DNA from 3 places in the Peribacillus sp. TE19612 genome. Region 3 is predicted to be linked to each of the others. Evidence: riboswitches for the same ligand, from Rfam matches in the RefSeq annotation. Region 3 holds a riboswitch; each other region holds the start of a gene.
The links. A riboswitch is a leader RNA that binds a small molecule or an ion and turns the genes downstream of it on or off. The one in region 3 is predicted to bind thiamine pyrophosphate.
Positions count from the first base shown of each region.

Region 1: linked by a shared signal. The riboswitch ahead of tenA (thiaminase II) and the one ahead of tenA (thiaminase II) in region 3 are both predicted to bind thiamine pyrophosphate.
Region 2: linked by a shared signal. The riboswitch ahead of thiC (phosphomethylpyrimidine synthase ThiC) and the one ahead of tenA (thiaminase II) in region 3 are both predicted to bind thiamine pyrophosphate.

Region 1 is NZ_JBWCCL010000001.1:368,156-371,438, forward strand. Features, by position in the region: gene ACZ9AO_RS01745 (2-keto-4-pentenoate hydratase) at 1-44, shown strand, start outside; gene ACZ9AO_RS01750 (MFS transporter) at 70-1,431, shown strand; TPP riboswitch at 1,780-1,911, shown strand; gene tenA (thiaminase II) at 2,047-2,730, shown strand; gene ACZ9AO_RS01760 (ECF transporter S component) at 2,746-3,283, shown strand, end outside.
Region 2 is NZ_JBWCCL010000003.1:33,499-36,781, reverse strand. Features, by position in the region: gene thiC (phosphomethylpyrimidine synthase ThiC) at 1-1,278, opposite strand, end outside; TPP riboswitch at 1,414-1,528, opposite strand; gene ACZ9AO_RS06090 (HAD family hydrolase) at 1,644-2,432, opposite strand; gene ACZ9AO_RS06085 (histidine phosphatase family protein) at 2,584-3,129, opposite strand.
Region 3 is NZ_JBWCCL010000011.1:69,911-73,193, reverse strand. Features, by position in the region: gene thiD (bifunctional hydroxymethylpyrimidine kinase/phosphomethylpyrimidine kinase) at 1-320, opposite strand, end outside; gene thiW (energy coupling factor transporter S component ThiW) at 289-810, opposite strand; gene tenA (thiaminase II) at 826-1,515, opposite strand; TPP riboswitch at 1,607-1,711, opposite strand; SAM riboswitch class I at 1,869-1,973, shown strand; gene ACZ9AO_RS19130 (Fur-regulated basic protein FbpA) at 2,149-2,337, shown strand; gene ACZ9AO_RS19125 (aspartyl-phosphate phosphatase Spo0E family protein) at 2,590-2,784, shown strand; gene ACZ9AO_RS19120 (N-acetyltransferase family protein) at 2,854-3,283, opposite strand, start outside.

The DNA.
Region 1 (3,283 bases), on a different contig from region 3:
ATTACGGTGAACTGGGGAAACTGACATTACATGTTATAGCATGAAATATGGCAAAAAGGAGGTAATATATTGCGTGAGGTCAATGCTTCGGAAGTGGTAGGTAATAGTAAATTTGGCCGTTTTCATTTAATGGTCTTCTTGTGGTGTTTGTTCGCCATTACCTTCGATGGATTTGATATAGCCATGTACGGAGTAGGTTTGCCATTGATGATGGAGGAATGGAACTTGACGCCAGTCGAAGCTGGCGGAATAGCAAGTTATTCATTGTTCGGAATGATGGTAGGAGCACTCATTTTTGCACCTTTGGCGGATAAAATAGGGAGAAAAAAAGTGCTGGCCATTTGTATAGGTATATTCAGCGTTTTTACATTGCTTTCAAGTTTTGCCCCGAATCCTGCCTTTTTCTCGGTTATGCGATTTATAGCAGCCTTGGGAATGGGAGGATTAATGCCAAATGTCATCTCCTTAATGGCGGAATACTCACCCAAAAAGAATAAGGTGCTCATTGTAACCGCTATGTACTGCGGTTATTCCATCGGAAGCATACTTGCTTCTTTAATTGGAATGTATGTAATGGAACAACTGAGTTGGAGGGTTTTGTATTGGATAGGGGCGCTTCCCTTACTGGCACTGCCATTCTTCATGAAGCAATTTCCTGAATCGCTTTCGTATTATGTTATTCGAAAACAAGGAGCAAAGATTGCTGGAATCCTGAATCGCATTGATCCAGACGGCGACTATAAAGAGTCGGACGATTATGAGTTTGCCAAAGTCCAAGAAAGGGCAAAGGGCTTTCCAGTCAAGAAACTCTTTGAAAATAAGCGTACGCTTAGCACATTTGCGTTTTGGGTAGCCGCCTTTAATTGTTTACTAATGGTATACGGACTCAATACATGGTTACCCAAAATCATGCAGCAGTCGGGATACGGCCTTACATCCAGTTTATCTTTCAATCTTATATCAGGAATAGGACAAATTGGCGGATCGATAATTGGCGGGTACTTAGTTGGGAAAATAGGCCATAGAAGAGTACTTGTATCCCTCTGTGCCATAGGTACGGTCTGTTTTGTCATATTAGGATTGACCTCTAATCCAATAGCATTATATATTCTGATCGCTTTTGGAGGAGCCTGTACAGTCGGCACGATGAATTTAGCCAATACGTATATATCCGAATATTATCCGCGGGAGATAAGGACTACCGGGATAGGCTGGGCCTTGGCTTTTGGTAGAATTGGAGCCATTGTTGCCCCAACATTAATAGGATTGCTGCTGGCTGCAAACTATTCGCCGCAAAATGCATTCATGGCCTTCACCGTTCCGAGCATAATGGCTGCCTTGGCGTTACTCGTTGTGAAAGAGAGGTATGGCAGCTATGATAAACTACAGCTTGAGGGAAATATAAAACTAAAAGCAACGTCGAATATATAATATTGTTTTTTAGTAGATGGCCTATATGTCAGCGGACAGTCATGCAACTGTTCTCTGACATATAGGCCATTTTTTAGAGAATAAAAGAATTCACGAGTAAAATGGCTAAATTCACGAGTAAACCGGCCAAACTCACGAGTAAAACAGTTAAATTCACGAGTAAACAAGTAGAATTCACGAGTGAATTCTGTAATGAAACCCATGGATTAAAGTGCCGTTAAACGCCGGGTAAATGGGGGTTATGCAAGATTGAAAGTTTAGTAACCCTAAATCAAGAAAACTTTTCTAATACGTTTGACAATTGGATTTATCGTGTTAATATAAAGGCAAATGAATTTAATATACAATTTGTACCACTAGGGGTGCTTTATAGGTAAAAGTTGATTTTTTACCGACAAAAGCTGAGATTGAAGTATGACTTTAAGACCCTTAGAACCTGATCTGGTTTATACCAGCGTAGGGAAGTGGGGTCTGGAACTATACATTTCTGTATTATTTCTTGTACAACCACTTTCTTTACGTTTAAGAAAGTGGTTTTTTGTTTGCAAAAAAAGGGGTGATAAGTGTTTTTTTCTGTAACGTTCAATGAAAAAATACAATTTGGAGGTAATGGACATGAAGTTTTCAGAGGAAATCCGTAAGGAAGTTGATCACATTTGGGAAGCTAGTTTTAATCATCCGTTTGTAGCAGGAATAGGAGATGGCACATTGCCATTGGAGTGTTTCCGTTTTTATGTCATGCAAGATGCCTATTATTTATCTCATTTTGCTAGAGTTCAAGCCTTAGGGGCAGTCAAAGCTACAGATTTACATACAACAAGCAGGCTTGCCGGCCATGCACAAGGAACATATGAAGCGGAGTTGAAGCTTCATGAGAATTTTTCCGAGAGATTAGGCATCACAAAAGAAGAACGGGAAGATTTCAAGCCTGCCCCGACTGCCTATGCTTATACTTCCCATATGTATCGTGCGGCTTATTCGGGACATTTAGGAGATGTTATTGCAGCTATCTTGCCGTGTTACTGGCTGTATTATGAGATAGGTGAAAAGCTGCAAGGGTGCATGCCCGAAGAGCCAATTTATCAAGAATGGATAGCGGCTTACGGAGGAGAGTGGTTCCGCACTTTGGTGGAAGAACAAATTGCGAGGCTGGATGAGATTGCTGAAAAAGTAACTGAAGAAGATAAGGCGAGAATGAAAGAGCATTTTATTCTCAGCAGCCAATATGAATACTCATTTTGGGAAATGGCTTATCGTTTAGAGACATGGCCCGTTCATAAGGGAACATTAGAAGTATAAAAGGAGAATGAAACAATGAAAAAAGGATTGAAATTAACGGATATATTAGTCACGATCGTGATTGCGGTAGCATTTGGAATCGTTTATATCCTTTGGGGTTCGATTTATTATTCCGTTAAACCTTTAGGATTACATCTGGATCAACTTATTTATGGAATGTGGTTTATAGCTGGCCCTGTCGCCTTTTTCATTTTACGGAAACCGGGTGTGGCACTTTTGGCGGAGATAGCTGCAGCTTCCGGGGAATTCTTTCTAGGCTCCCCATGGGGGCTGACTGTACTGTTATATGGGGTGGTCCAAGGTTTGTTCGCGGAACTGGTGTTCATGGGGTTCAAATATAAAAAATTCAATATGCCGGTGGCCGTTTTAGCTGCGATGGCTTCCTGCCTGGCATCAGTTATCATGGATTTTGCATACGGGGAAATAGGTGCGCTTTCTACTTGGAATCTATCGTTATTCATGATAGCGAGGTTTGTGGGTTCCATATTCTTTGCAGGTGTGACCGCTTATTATCTAGTTAAAGTCCTGGAAGCAACAGGGGTAACTAATCTTG
Region 2 (3,283 bases), on a different contig from region 3:
CAATGGTCCCAGGGTATAGAATGGTGCTTCTTGACAGACTTCCAGCTGCTTATCCATATTTTCTTTAATCAAATGCATCGGTACGTGACCGGGTCCCTCCACCATGACTTGAACGTCGTGCTTCCAAGCAATCTTCGTCAATTCCCCAAGTGTTTCCAATTCCGCAAATTGTGCCTCATCGTTTGCATCTGCAATGGATCCCGGACGGAGACCGTCACCTAATGAGAAAGAAACATCATACGTCTTCATGATTTCACAAATCTCTTCAAAGTGTGTATAGAGAAAACTTTCTTGGTGGTGGGCCAAGCACCATTGTGCCATGATGGAGCCTCCCCGGGAAACAATACCCGTAACTCGCTTTGCTGTCATGGGGATGTATCGCAAAAGTACACCAGCGTGTATGGTGAAGTAATCGACACCTTGCTCAGCCTGCTCGATTAATGTATCCCGGAAAACTTCCCAATTTAAATCTTCCGCGACCCCATTCACTTTTTCCAATGCTTGATATATCGGAACCGTCCCAACCGGCACAGGTGAATTCCTGATAATCCATTCCCGCGTCGTGTGAATATTCTTTCCTGTGGAAAGATCCATTATGTTGTCTGCACCCCATCGTGTGGCCCAAGTCATTTTCTCCACTTCAGCTTCGATCGATGAACTGACAGCTGAATTTCCTATATTCGCATTTATCTTCACGTGAAAATTACGTCCGATGATCATGGGCTCACTTTCAGGATGGTTAATATTTGCCGGAATGATTGCCCGCCCGCTAGCTACCTCTTCCCTTACAAACTCAGGGGCTACATTTTCCCTGATCGAAATGAACTCCATTTCTGGAGTAATGATCCCTTTGCGGGCATAATGGAGCTGGGTTACGTTTTTTCCTTTCACCGCACGCAATGGTTTTCTTTTCAATCCCGGAAAAACTTCGGCATTGGATTGTGACTCCACTTTTCTATATCCGTTATCTTCGGGCTTTATTTCACGCCCTTCATACTCTTCAACATCTTCCCGTTCCAGAACCCAGCTGCGTCTAATCGGGGCAAGGCCTTTATGAATATCAATCGGATATTCTGAATCCGTATAGAAGCCGCTTGTATCATATACACGTAAAGGCGGATTCTCCTCTTCACCGAATGCCCCTGTCGTCGGACTTAGCTCAATTTCACGCATAGGTACTTTAATATCGGGTCTAGATCCCTCAACATACACTTTTTTACTCCCGGCAAAACTGGACATAATTGAAACGTTCATGTCATTTACTGAATTACTCTTCATGATTTCATTTCTCCTTTTTAAGTTCATTTAAAAAGGACAAAATCCAATCCATTTCGCACGAAAAAGCCAGGTCTCATATTTAAGACCCGGCTAACGTTAGTATGACTACAGAAATGACCAATTGAAATGTCATCGTTTAGTAGATTCTAACTTCCCCACGCTGGTATGAACCAGATCAGGTCCTGAGGGTTAAGAAGCTTAAGCGCTTCTCTCTCAGCCCAACTTTTATTGGACACCCCTAGTCTGAATAATTTAATTGATTACAGGGTAACTATATCTCACCCTTTTCATTCTGTAAATAATTTGAAAGACCTAATATTTTATTGCAACTCTCCAAAATTTGTTATTTGGAGGAGGACCGCCAATTAATTCCCCAGGCTCTCAAGGATAGGGAAAAGCTCCTCTAAATGCGTGATTTCATAGGTTGGAAGCACTTCATTCCGTTTCTTATCATGGCGATTTATCCAAACCGACTTTATACCTACCCGTGATGCTCCAAGGATATCGGTCATTAAATTATCGCCGACCATCAATACTTCATCCTTATCAAGCTCCATGATTTGCAAAGCATGCTCAAAAATGGAGGCATCCGGTTTACCTCGACCAAATGCACCTGAAATCACGATTTGGTCGAAATAAGGAACCAGTTCAGGCGTTATTTCAAGTTTGGTATTTTGCAGTTCAGGAGATCCGTTCGTTAGCAATAGCAATTTGTACTTCCCTTTTAATTCATCCAGAACACGGAATGTTTCTTCATAGATAAATGGCTTTTTGCGTCTTTCGGCCGGGAAACGTTCTGCCAGTTCAAGCCCAAATTCCGGGTCATCGATCCCTAATGCCTTCAAGCCCCTCGTCCACGCTTCTTTCCGATAAGCCGGTACAATCCCGGCCATCTTCCGGAATTCATCATGATCATCCTGAAAATTCCCCCATAGTCCCTCAAATGGATTGATTCCGATCATTTGAGTGAATGCATATGTATCGTAAGAAGAATAAAGATCACGCGCTTCCTTCCGCACCGCTTCTTCAAACTCGTCGACATTCAGACCATATTTCTCCTTGGCAACTTCACATGTGGCCACAAAAGCCTCTTTTACACTTTTCTGATCCCATAGTAATGTATCATCTAAATCAAAAAAAACTGCCTTCAGCAAAATGTCCACCCCTCTTTCCCAATATTGAATTCGTAAAAATTACACTATTACAATAATAAACCACAACCAATAAAAAAAGAATAACTATTCGGAAAATGCATGCCTCTTTCTTCGCAAAATGGCTTACCTTTTCCGGTGGGGAACCATATATTCATTTCCCTTTTCCGCTTTCAAATACATACAATTTTCCATTACTGGCAATCTTGAACTTTGGACCGGTGAACCCCCGTCGGATCAGCTCTTTCCTCATATATACCATGAGGGCGGCATGACTCACGATCAGAACATTCCTTTCCCCCTTTGCAAAGACTTCATCCAATACATTATTGATCCTTTGCTCTGCAATCTTAATTTCCGCCCTTGTCTGCTTGTTGATCACCGAGCAGCAGCGAATCCAGATGGCCCAAAGGATGAACGGCAGCTTAATCCTTCCTCTCAGAGGGGGAGAAGGTATTTCCCGCAGCTCCTCCATCCGGTGAACTGTGCCTGGAAAGATGTGTTCCGCTGTCTTGACGGCTCTCGACATATCACTGCAATAACATTCCTGCCATTCCTCCACGCCAAATAAAGTCGTTCCATAAATAATATCCGCTGCATCATAGTCCACAAACCATTGCTTCATATCATCCGCCGTCACAGATTTCCCAGTAGGAAATTCATGTGCCACCTTAAAATGCCGTACCAAACCAATTTTCATATATTCTCCTTTTTATCTTTTAAAATATACGTTTCTTTTTCTTGTAAAAAGCCCTTATCAATATATTATCCTATGTAAAACTATAAAAAAAAGTATGTTGAAACCATTAAAACCTTACTGAACTCTCCTTGACACTGTGTATATGTTTAAAAAT
Region 3 (3,283 bases):
ACCATGACAGGGTCAAGGATAACGATGGCAGGCATGAAGGTTTTAAGGGACGCAGCGACCGTTTCCACGATTTCTTTTGATCCAAGCATGCCTATTTTTACTGCATCGACAGGAATATCTTCAAAGATAGCTGCAATTTGATCCGATATGATAGCTGTTTCAATGGGCTGTACAGAACGGACTTCCATTGTGTTTTGGGCGGTTACGGCTGTGATGGCAGACATTCCAAATACACCATGTGCAGAAAATGTTTTTAAATCCGCTTGTATTCCAGCACCGCCCCCTGAATCAGAGCCTGCGATCGTTAATGCTGTTTTCATAAAAAAACCCCTTCATATAATTATTTTTTAGCAGTATTTTAAGTAATATGAAAGCTAAAATCGCCCCTGCGAATGAACTGAACATAAAAGCCGGTAAAAAACCAAAAAGAGCAGCTTTTTCTCCCAATAGGAGGGTTGCAAGCGGATAACAGGCCAGGGAACCGAGAATGCCGGTCCCGATCACTTCCCCTAAACAGGCGAATTTTAAGCTTTGTGTTTTTCGATAAAGGATGGCGGCCAAAAGTGCACCAATCATGCTGCCGGGAAAGGCGAAAATTGAACCGGTACCAGACATGTTTCTAATGATGGAAACTAAAAAAGCTTGTGTCACAGCATATGCAGGCCCCAATAGAACCGCCGTCAGGACATTTGCCAGATGTTGAATAGGAAAGATTTTTGCAAATCCTGCAGGGATGAAAATAAATGAACTGGTCAGCGTCGTTAAAGCCGTGATCATGGCAGTCAATGTCAGTTTCTTGATAGGATTCATCCTCATGTCAACCACCTACAGAGGCCAATCCTGCTCATTTTGAACCATGTCCCAGAATAAATATTCATATCGGGAAGTAACCAAAAAGTGCTTTTCTAATCTAAGAAGTTCCTTTTCAGGCATGCCTTCCGTCAATTCTTCCAACAAAGTGATCAGCCACTTGTGTGCTTCCCCGAATTCAGGAGATGAATAGGACCTTATCCAATCTGCGTAGCGATTGTTTTCCAGTGCTGCTCCATTTTGTTCTTTTAATAGCAAACCGATTTCATAATAATCCCAAGCGCAGGGCAGGAGACAGGCGATCAAGTCTGCCAAAGTCCCATGCTGAGCTGCATTTAGCATGTAACCTGTATAGGCTAGAGTGGTTGGAGTAGGTTCTGTATTTTCCAATTCCTTGGAGCTGATCCCGAATTCGGAAGCATAATGCCGATGAATATCCATTTCCACTTGAAGGGTTTCATTTAAAATGCTCGCAAATTTTGCCATGGTTTCGATGTTATGGGCTTTGATGACACCTAAAGCAAAGAGCTTGGAATAATCCATGAGATAGACATAGTCCTGCTTCAGGTAATAGGCAAATTTCTTTTCAGGAAGTGTACCGTTTCCAATTGCCTGGACAAAGGGATGTGAATGGTTCCTTTTCCAAATCTCTTTTGCCCGTGCGTGCAGTCTATCACTGAATGTTTCTAATTTTGTATTCTCCATTGTTCATCCTCCTATAGAATGGCTCCCTTTGTTGAATAAAAAACCCCGTTCCTGAATACGGAACGGGGTAGATGGATATAGTCTGTAAAATGGACGATATCATCCACTTCCCTCCGCCGGTATGAGCCGGTTCAGGTTCAAAGGGTCCGGAACTAATTCCATCTCAGTCTTAAAAAAGACTCCCCTAGTGGTGTGAATTGTATGTAATTACTGACATCATATCAGAAAGACAAGAAAATGCAACCCGTATTTGAAAGAGGTATCACTTTATGTCCAGGAAAAAAGGGAGAACCAGGTAATTGACTTTTGAAGATTATTAGGATAGAATCATTTCTACATCATTATATATCGAATTCTTATCCAGAGAGGTGGAGGGACTTGGCCCTAAGAAACCTCGGCAGCGGACCCGTTTAGGGAACTGTGCTAAATCCAACAAGCATATGCTTGGAAGATAAGAAGAGCCGTACGGACACTGTCAGCCTCTTCTTAAATTAGAAGGGGCTTTTATTTTTGGGAAATAACGTTTAGTGACATACTAGAAAAGGTATATATAATTTGGTGAAATCAAACAAGTTGATAAAGTTTAGCTAACTAGAAGCAGGCACTAGGACGACTGGGAAAGGAGCCATTTACATGGCAGAATTATTTAAGAGGATTGAACAGAGGAAGGCAAAACTCATTGAAGAGCTATTGGCCAATGGAGTATACAAAACCTCTGATGAAAGGCACCTTTATGATGCCCCATTAAAAGTACTTGAAGATGAATATAAGATTGTTATAAATAGACCTAATAACGAGTCACCTTCTGAATGGATGACATAGTAAACGGAATACAATATTTGGATTTTTGGATAAGGGATATGATGTAAGCATTCGCAGTCTACACTAGTGGATGCTTTTTTTGCGTTTATTAGAAAACGACACAAATTATACATAATTAAATAACAAAATAGGTGTTTTGTCACATTTTACCTATAAAATAACACATTTAATTTCTGAAAAATAGTTGATTTTAACTAGTGGTTTCATTATGATGAAAGTGTAAAAATATTGAATAAATGGGAGGTGACTATGATGCCTTGCCGTAAGGTAACTATAGAAAAAGTAGAAGAGAAGAGACAGGAAATGATAAAGTTGGGAGCGATATACGGCTTAACAAATCTGCTGACTGTACAAGCCAGTCAAGAATTGGATACGCTATTGAATGCCTTAGCAAGTAAAAGAGATTCTGAATATTTTTCCCTTCAAGAAGCATATAGGTATTTTTAAATTAGCAATTCGACCTGTATTAATCTGAAAAAGCTACTGCTCAAGGCAATAGCTCTAAAGAATTATATATTAAATATCGACACGTTTACCTAGAATGATCAAATCCCGCTCAATGCCATCCATCTCGGCAACTTGAGGTAAATGTGCCCATTCTTCAAACCCGAATTTGGAAAAAAGCTTAAGGCTTGGTGTATTATGGGCAAAAATGAAACCCAATAAAGTCTTAACACCTAATTTTGGACTCAATTCAATTGCCTTTCGAATCGAAATTTGTCCAATTCCTTTTCCCCGGAAATAATCATCAATGTAAATACTGATTTCGGCAGTGGAATTATATGCCGGTCGGCCATAAAAGGATTGAAAGCTCATCCATCCAGCGGTTTTCCCTTCTATAGTAATGATATATAGCGGTCTACTTTCTGAATGATGTTCCTCAAACCATTTAACCCTCGATTGGACGGATACAGGTTCCGTATCTGCCGTGACCATTCTTGAAGCA